2 linked regions of the Ruminococcus albus AD2013 genome follow. The protein of the gene in region 1 interacts with the protein of each later gene in a pairwise test. Links are inferred from orthologs where the notes say so. Each region holds a gene or a part of one and is shown on either strand. Other genes may lie near its edges.

Region 1 (4,407 bases):
GCAGACCATTGTTGCTGTAGACCTTGGGATCAACACCGCAGCTACGGTTTCCGTAATGCGTTCAGATGGCACTATTCTTGGAAGGCATTTTTGTAAGCTTACCAAAGAAACAGACCATCTTATGCATTGTGTTAACCGTATAAAAAAAGCTCAGCAGCGTGGTAACTATAAAACACCAAGGCTTTGGGCAAAAGTCAAAGGAATCAATCACGACATTGCCACTAAAACTGCTGCCTGCATCGTAGATATAGCCGTTCTTTATAATGCAGATGTTATTGTATTTGAGCATTTAGACAAGAACGGTAAGGTCCGCGGTTCTAAAAAGCAGAAGCTCAAGCTGTGGCGCAGTCAGGAAGTTCAGTCTATTGTAACGAATAAAGCTCACAGACTAGGTATGAGAGTAAGCCATATCTGTGCATGGAATACGTCACGCCTTGCCTACGATGGCAGTGGTTTTGTACTTCGTGGTAAATTTGGTGGTTTCAATACCTATGAGCTATGCAAATTTCAAAATGGCAAGACCTACAACTGTGATCTATCTGCTTCGTATAATATAGGGGCAAGATATTTCATACGTGAAATATTAAAATCCTTGGATGAGAATTCAAGGTTGCTCATTGAGGCTAAAGTACCTCAATGCAGTAAGAGAAGCACCTGCACGTTCTCTACCTTAGTTAACCTGAATGCGGAATTTATTGCTCAAACAGCATAATTTTCTTAGTTCAGGCTGTATGGTAGAAACGTAGTCCGCCCACCTAAAGTGGGCGTGTCCGCTAGGACACTATTGGAAGCACGCGACTTTAGTCGTGTGAGGCTTCACTATGAACAAAAATAATCTAATATTTAAATCCCTCACTTGACAAAATCTGTTTTTCTGTTATAATATACCCATATAACTCAGCAAAAACCTGTCCGCAGGAGGTCACTATGAAAATAATCTGCAAAAAATGTCTGCTGGCGGATATCGACCGTGATGCTTATACCGAAAAACTCATGGAGTATATCGCCGCTGTTCCCGAGGATAAGCGCGTGGACGAGGAAGAATATCAGCGCCGACTTACACTGTGCAAACAGTGCGAACAGCTTTCAAACGGTATGTGCGCTGTCTGCGGCTGTTATGTGGAACTCCGTGCGCTGAAACCCGAACAAAGCTGTCCCGGGGAAGGCAAATACTGGTAAATAAATAGCTTTTTAACTGTTCTCTGTTTTTGCGGAGAGCAGTTTTTTATTGCCGCGAACATTTTTAGTACAGAAAATTGTACTGTATTTCATTTTTTATAAAAATCTGTTGTAATCTGAAAATAAATATGTTATAATCAATACATGGATAATTCGTGAACGAATAAGGAGGAGCACCCCTATGGAACAGAACTTCATAAAACCACCCGTGGAGATCAGATATGCCGACCAGCTGAAAGTACTGCGTGAAAACGATAATGGCAAAAAGCCCGAAAACTGGCTGCTTTCACCGAAGGCAGCACGAACTTTCATACTCGGCGGTGAGGTGGATACCCCCGAGGGCAAAGTAAAGATACCCCGCAAGTTCTACGGCAACGACGCACTCGTTGAAAGATGCATTATCACCCTTGCGGGCAGCCGCGGACTTATGCTTGTGGGCGAACCCGGCACAGCAAAGACCATGCTTTCCGAACTTCTGTCAGCCGCCTGCTGCGGTGTCAGCACCAACACAGTTCAGGGTACGGCGGGCACCACCGAGGATATGATAAAGTACAGCTGGAACTATGCCCTGCTGCTTGCAAAGGGTCCCTGCCGCGAAGCCCTCGTCCCCTCGCCACTGCTTGTTGGAATGGAGAAAGGCATATTTGCCCGCTTTGAGGAGATAACCCGTACTCCCGCCGAGATACAGGACAGCCTTATATCCGTGATGAGTGACCAGATACTCAATATCCCAGAACTGGGCGATGAGGGCCTTGTTCAGGCAAAACGCGGCTTCAATATTATTGGCACTGCCAACACCCGCGATAAGGGCGTAAACGAGATGTCGGGCGCTCTTAAAAGACGTTTCAACTTCGAGACCGTTGAACCTGTAAGCGATGTAAGTCTTGAAAAGGAGATAATTATCCGTGAAGCCGAAAACATGGCTAAGGCAGGTCATATCGACTGTCCGATAGATACCGATGTGGCAGAACTTCTGGCAGTAACTTACCACGAACTCCGTGAGGGCAAAACAGCCGAGGGCACCGTGGTTGAAAAGCCTGCCGCTGTCATGAGTACCGCGGAAGCTGTATCCGTCTATTATCAGACTATCAGCCACGCATGGTATTACGGCGACGGCACAGCGGATATGGGCATACTGACAGAGAATCTTCTCGGCGCGGTGTGCAAGGAGAATAAGGACGACCTTGAAAAGCTGAAAGCATATTTCAGAACAGCAGTCAAGGAGAAAGCGAAAAAGGTGGGCGGCGTATGGACGGAATATTCAAAGACAGCCTCTTTACTGAGATAACGGGTGAAGCAGGTGAATTTCTGAAATACGATACTTCACGCAGACTTCTGTTCTTTCCCGTAAGGCACCACAGCCCTGTTTGTTCCTATCAGCTTCTTCGTGCGATAGAGGAATTCTCACCCACAGCGGTACTGGTGGAAGGTCCCGAAAATGCCAACGACCTTATCTCCGTGCTGACCGATGAACGCACCGAACTCCCGGCGGCTTTCTACTACTTCTACAAGGATAAAAAGAAGCTTGTCAGCGAAGATGCCGAGGACTACAAGTGCTACTATCCATTCCTCTATTCCTCACCCGAATTCAACGCACTGGCAGCCGCTGCGGCAAAGGGTATCACTGCCGCATTCATCGACCTGCCTTACAGCGAGATACTCATACACACCGCAAAGGGCAAGGGTCTGCGCAAAGATGCTGAAAAGCACAGCTATACCGATGACACCCGCCTTATACGTTCTCAGTTCTACAAAAGGCTCTGTGAGAAAACAGGCATACGCAATTTTGAAGAATTCTGGGAGAAGTATTTTGAGATAGAGGGTCTTAAACTCACACCCGCCGAATTCTGCAAAAATATGCACACTTATTGCGTGCTGACACGCTCTCAGGAAAAGGATGCCGAGCTTGAAGCAGAGGGCACTCTCGCCCGCGAAAGGCATATGGCTCTTCGAATAAAAGAAGCCCTTGACAAGGGCGAAAAAGTTCTTGTGGTAACAGGCGGACTTCACAGCCTCGGGCTTGCGAAGCTGATGCATAAGGGTAATTTCAAGGCTGAAAAGCTACACAAGATGACACCTGATATTCAGGGCTCTTTCCCCACGGCTTATTCTTACGAAGCCGCAGATGCACTCCACGGCTACGCATCGGGCATGAGATGTCCCGCTTTCTATGACAGCATAATGAAGCGCATCGTAAACGGCGCAGATTCGGCGAATGTCTATAATGATGCCACCCTTGAACTGCTTATAAAGACAGCCAAGGAAAGTTCCCAAAAGGATATCCCCATATCAATAGCCGATATCACTTCCGCAGAGACCGTTATGTCAGGTCTTGCCGCTCTCAGGAACGTGAGCCAGTGCGGTCTTTCGGAACTTGCCGACGGTATCACCTCGGCGTTCATCAAGGGCGAAAAGACCATATCATCCGCAATGCCCCTTGATATAATGAAACGCCTTGCAACAGGGGATAGTATCGGGCGTATCGGCGATAAGACCCATGTACCGCCCCTTGTGGCAGACTTTGAAAAACAGTGTGATATTTTCAAACTGAAATACGCCAGCGTTATCCCGCAGGAGGCTGACGTACCTCTGTTCCTCGGTGAAAGAGGTCTTGCCCTCAGCCGATTACTGCACAGGCTGACTTATCTTGATACAGGCTTTGCTACCCTGACAAAAGGTCCCGACCTGAAACGCGGCAGGGACAGGAGCCGTGTGCGTGAGCTATGGAAATACCGCCGCACTCCGCAGGTGGACGCTTCTCTAATCGACCATACCGCCGACGGTTTCACCATTGAAGAAGCCTGCACCAATCTTGCGGCACGAGCCCTCAACGAGAACCGCCGCTGTCAGGACGCGGCACAGACCGCAATAGACTGCTTCCTCATGGGCATACCACTCACCGACCATCAGAAAGAACTGATTTATGATATAGTTTCCGAAGACGGCGATTTCTTCTCCATTGGCGAGGGTCTGCGCTGTTTCGCCAGACTCTGCGATCTGCAAAAGCTGTACGAATTTGAGGACAGTTCTTCCTTTGCCTGCCTTGAAAAATGTATGTCAAGCCTTATCCCCGCACTGCCCGCAATGGCGAATTCTCCCGAAGATAAAGCAGTTGATGTGGTGGATATCATGCGCCTGATGTACAGCCTGACAGGCAGTATGCTTGAAAGCTGGCGGGGTACTTTTGAAGAAGCGCTCCTTACTCTTGCTGGATCAAAGGACAAGACC
Region 2 (4,301 bases), 1.0 Mb from region 1 along the record:
GGGAAACGCTTACCCATCTTGATGCCGTTTGAACCCAGTATCATACCCTGATGTACCAGCTTCTTGAAGGGCTCCTTGGTAGGTGCAAGACCCTTGTCGTAGAGGTATCTGTTCCAGATACGGGAGTATATCAGGTGACCTACGGTATGCTCGGGTCCGCCGATGTAGAGGTCAACAGGCATCCAGTGCTTCAGAAGCTCGGGGTCTGCAAACTGCTTATCGTTGTTGGGGTCGATATATCTCAGGAAGTACCAGCTTGAACCTGCGCTTCCTGGCATGGTAGATGTTTCTCTTACGCCCTTTATGCCGTTGTGGTCGTACTGCTTCCACTCGGTTGCATTTTCAAGAGGAGCTTTGCCGTTCTTGCCCTTGTAGTCGTCCAGCTCGGGCAGTACCAGAGGCAGTTCTTCATCATCCAGTACATGTATGCCGTTCTCTGTATGTACCACAGGTACGGGCTCGCCCCAGTATCTCTGACGTGCAAATATCCACTCACGGAAATGATAGTTTACAGTGCGCTTTGCTCTGCCCATCTTTTCCAGCTTAACGGTAATGGCTTCCTTAGCTTCTTCAACGGTCAGACCTGTGAACTCCTCCGAATTTATCAGCTTGTAACCCTTGCCAAGGTACTCGCCCTTTTCCATAGCGGCACCTGTAACGTCGATATGACCGTCCTTGCCGTCTATTACCTGTATCATATCTATATTGTGAGCAACAGCATATTCAAAGTCACGCTGATCGTGGCTGGGTACTGCCATTACTGCACCCGTGCCGTAGCTTGCAAGTACGAAATCGCCGATGAACATACGAACTTCCTTGCCGTTTACAGGGTTTATACAAGTAACGCCCTTCAGCTCGCAGCCTGACTTTGTCTTGTTGAGCTCGGTACGGTCCATATCATTTTTCTTCTTTGTCTCGTCGATATAAGCCTGGACTTCATCGCGGTTCTGAACTCTGTCAAGAAGTCTCTCGGTTATCTCACCATCGGGAGCAAGAACCATGAATGTGATACCGTAGATGGTCTCGATACAAGTGGTGAATATGGAGAACTTTCCTCCACCAACGATATCGAACTCTACCTCAACACCTGTGGACTTGCCTATCCAGTTGCGCTGCATACTCTTTGTTGATTCGGGCCAGTCTATCTCGTCCAGACCCTCCAGCAGTTTTTCAGCGAAAGCAGGCTGGTCGATGACCCACTGCTTCATATTCTTTCTTACAACAGGGAAACCGCCGCGCTCGGACTTGCCGTCGATGACTTCATCGTTGGAAAGAACTGTACCAAGCTCCTCGCACCAGTTTACAGGCATATCTATATACTTAGCATAGCCGTCCAGATACAGCTGCTTGAATATCCACTGTGTCCACTTGTAGAAAGCGGGGTCGGAGGTTGCAATCATCTTTGACCAGTCATAGTCAAAGCCCAGTTCTTTCAGCTGCTTGGAGAAAGTCTTGATATTCTCCTGAGTGAAGCCGTTGGGGTGGTTGCCTGTATTTACTGCATACTGCTCTGCGGGCAGACCAAAGGAGTCATAGCCCATGGGGTGCAGTACATTATAGCCCTGCATACGCTTCATACGGGATACTATATCAGTAGCGGTATAACCTTCGGGGTGACCTGCGTGCAGACCCACGCCCGACGGATAAGGGAACATATCCAGCGCATAGAACTTTGGCTTGCTGAAATCCCATACATCAGTCTTGAAAGTTTCATGCTCTTCCCAGTACTTCTGCCATTTTTTCTCAATGGCACTGAAATCGTAATTGCTCATATTGTTTCATCTTCCTTGTATATAGTTTATGCTTTTCCAAAGCAAAAATATCACGTTCTATTATAGCATATTTTTTTTCAAATGTAAAGCCGCCGCGGATATACATCACGTATACCCCGCTCCGGAGTCATGCCTCTTTGGTCACGAACTTTGAGATATCGACCTCTTTGCCGTCAGTCCAGAGCCTTTCCAGCTTGTACTGGTCTCTTGTTTCCTTGTTGAATACGTGTACCACGATATCGCGGTAATCCAGCACTATCCAGTTGTTGGGACCGTAGCCCTCGGTATGATGAGGTTCAATACCCTCCTGAGAGAGTTTGAACTCAACTTCTTCAGCCATAGCCTTTGTCTGCACGGTGGAACCGCCGTTTGCTATGATGAAGTAGTCAGCCAGTATCGTAAGATCGCCTATGCCTATTGCCTGTATATCTTCTCCGCGCTTTGAATCCAGCGCCTTTACTATTATTTCCAGCTTCTGCTCGGTAGTTAACTCTGCCATGTTATTCCTCCTGTATCAGTTGATAAAACTTCGATTTATTATATCATGCCTGTTTATCTTTGTCAATCGACTTATGGTATATACCTACTTTTTCATATACTTTATGTACTCGTTGTAAGCGTCCAGCGTTGCTGCGGGGATAGTGTTGCCTTTGCTGACGGAATCCGATATGGAAAATCTGAGGGCTTCGCACATGGCACGTTCGAGGCTTTTGTCTGCCAGCTTGCGCATACGGTTCACGTCCTTGTAATCCCTGTCAGCGGATATGAGGTCTGCAAGATATATTATAACATCAAGCTTGCTCATGCCGCCCGCCGCAACGGTATGCCTGCGTATAGCCGTTATTATCTCATCATCGCGGATATCGAAAAGTGTCTGTATCAGTTCTGCTCCTGCTATTGCGTGAAAAAGCGGGGGCGCTTTCGTTTCTATCTCGCTTACATCGAGTTTGGAAGCCATCACAAGTTCAAGCTGTTCTTCAGCGGGAAGCTCCTTGGCTATATCATGGAGAAGTCCTGCTGTATACGCCTTATCGCTGTCTCCGCCGTACTTTTTGGCAAGTTCAACTGCGGAAAATGCCACATTCAGCGAATGTGTATATCTCTTCTTTGATAAATGCTCCCTGAGATATTTTTTGTATATCCCTATCTGTTTGGATTCTTTCAATTTTACCCCTCACGCTTTCTGTAAAGACCTTTGCTGTTTATATACTTTCTCACCCTGCTGTCAAGATACCCCTCACAGTCTTCGCCCTGCGCGATAAGCTTTCTCAACTGTGAACTTGATACCTCAAAAGCATCGGCGGGAAGTATCTTTATATCTCCGCCTTTAGCACGGAGTTCTTCCGCTGCCTTTTCAAGTTCGGCATCGTCGCCGCTGTATCTGGTCAGACATATGAGCCCTGCCAGTGTGAGTATCTCTTCGTAGCAGTACCACTGTGTAAAGGTAGTCAGCATATCGCTGCCCATTATGAACCACAGTCTGTCCTCGGGATACAATTTTTTGAAATGGCGCAGTGTCAGCACGGAGTAGCTTTTGCCCTCCTGCCTTATCTCCCAGTCGCTGACTTCGATATCATCATGCCCTGCGAAAGTAAGCCTGCACATTTCAATCCTGTCCTCAGGAGAAGCCATATTCTCCCTGACTTTATGTGGCGGTATCCTGTCAGGCATGACTATCACCTTGTCAAGTCCCCCAAGAGTTTTTGCAAGCTCCAGCAGCCTTGCATGACCCTTGTGTATGGGGTCGAAAGTGCCGCCGTATACGCCTATGTTCATCATTTGCTCTTGAATTTGATAACAGGTTCTTCCTCGTTGCGCTTATACAGCACCAGATTTGAACCTATCACCTGTACTACCTCGGCATTTATCTTTTCTGCCAGTTCCTCAGCTGCTTCCCTTGCGGTGTACAGCGAGTTATCCAGCACCTTTACCTTTATTATCTCGTGTACCCTGAGATAGTCGTCTATCTGCGCGGTCTGCGCATCGTTAAGTCCGCCCTTGCCTATCTGGAAAGACGGCTTCATTTTCATAGCTATACTTTTAAGTTCTGCTCTCTGCTTAGTTGTTATCATATTCTGTCCTTTCGGTTTTATAAAATTCTGACGGTATTATCTTGCCGCCAGCTTTTCTTCAAGCTGTTTAAGTGCGTTTGCCCTGTGAGATACGGCATTCTTTTCCTCAGCGGGTATCTGGGCGAAGCTTCTGCCCTCGTACATGAATATAGGGTCATAGCCGAAGCCGTTCTCACCTACGGGCGCACGGTTTATGGTGCCGTATACCCTGCCCTCTACGCATATCTCACTGCCGTCGGTATCAATAAAATGTATGGTGCATACAAAGTGGGCTCCCCTTTTGTCATCGGGTACATCTTCCATCTTTTTAAGAAGATAAAGGCTTCTCTCCATGTCGTTATCGATGCCGCCGTACCTCGCCGAGTATACTCCCGGCTCGCCGTTCAGGGCATCAACGGAAAGACCGCTGTCGTCTGCCAGTACAGCACAGCCAAGTGCCTTGTATGCCGCTCTCGCT

What was found. The genes of interacting proteins can lie anywhere in the genome.
Region 2: the proteins of N773_RS0106710 (region 1) and rsfS interact in binary tests that used the Escherichia coli proteins (3 or more experiments, as listed by UniProt). The link is inferred for Ruminococcus albus AD2013 from one-to-one orthologs.

Annotation. Positions count from the first base shown.
Region 1 is NZ_JAGS01000001.1:1,517,650-1,522,056, reverse strand. The notes cover bases 492-3,413. They hold N773_RS0106710 (ATP-binding protein), read left to right. Parts: upstream 492-1,360; coding sequence 1,361-2,467; downstream 2,468-3,413. Other genes in these bases: N773_RS0106705 (DUF5682 family protein), read left to right, coding at 2,428-3,413; N773_RS0106715 (DUF6171 family protein), read left to right, coding at 928-1,179; N773_RS0106720 (IS200/IS605 family element transposase accessory protein TnpB), read left to right, coding at 492-712. In the rest of the region: more of N773_RS0106720, read left to right, coding at 1-491; more of N773_RS0106705, read left to right, coding at 3,414-4,407.
Region 2 is NZ_JAGS01000001.1:2,528,269-2,532,569, forward strand. Bases 586-3,401 are described here. They hold rsfS (ribosome silencing factor), read right to left. Parts: upstream 2,272-3,401; coding sequence 1,900-2,271; downstream 586-1,899. Other genes in these bases: leuS (leucine--tRNA ligase), read right to left, coding at 586-1,772; yqeK (bis(5'-nucleosyl)-tetraphosphatase (symmetrical) YqeK), read right to left, coding at 2,356-2,937; nadD (nicotinate (nicotinamide) nucleotide adenylyltransferase), read right to left, coding at 2,940-3,401. In the rest of the region: more of leuS, read right to left, coding at 1-585; more of nadD, read right to left, coding at 3,402-3,551; N773_RS0111240 (YhbY family RNA-binding protein), read right to left, coding at 3,548-3,844; rdgB (RdgB/HAM1 family non-canonical purine NTP pyrophosphatase), read right to left, coding at 3,881-4,301. UniProt on the Escherichia coli protein: Functions as a ribosomal silencing factor. Interacts with ribosomal protein uL14 (rplN), blocking formation of intersubunit bridge B8.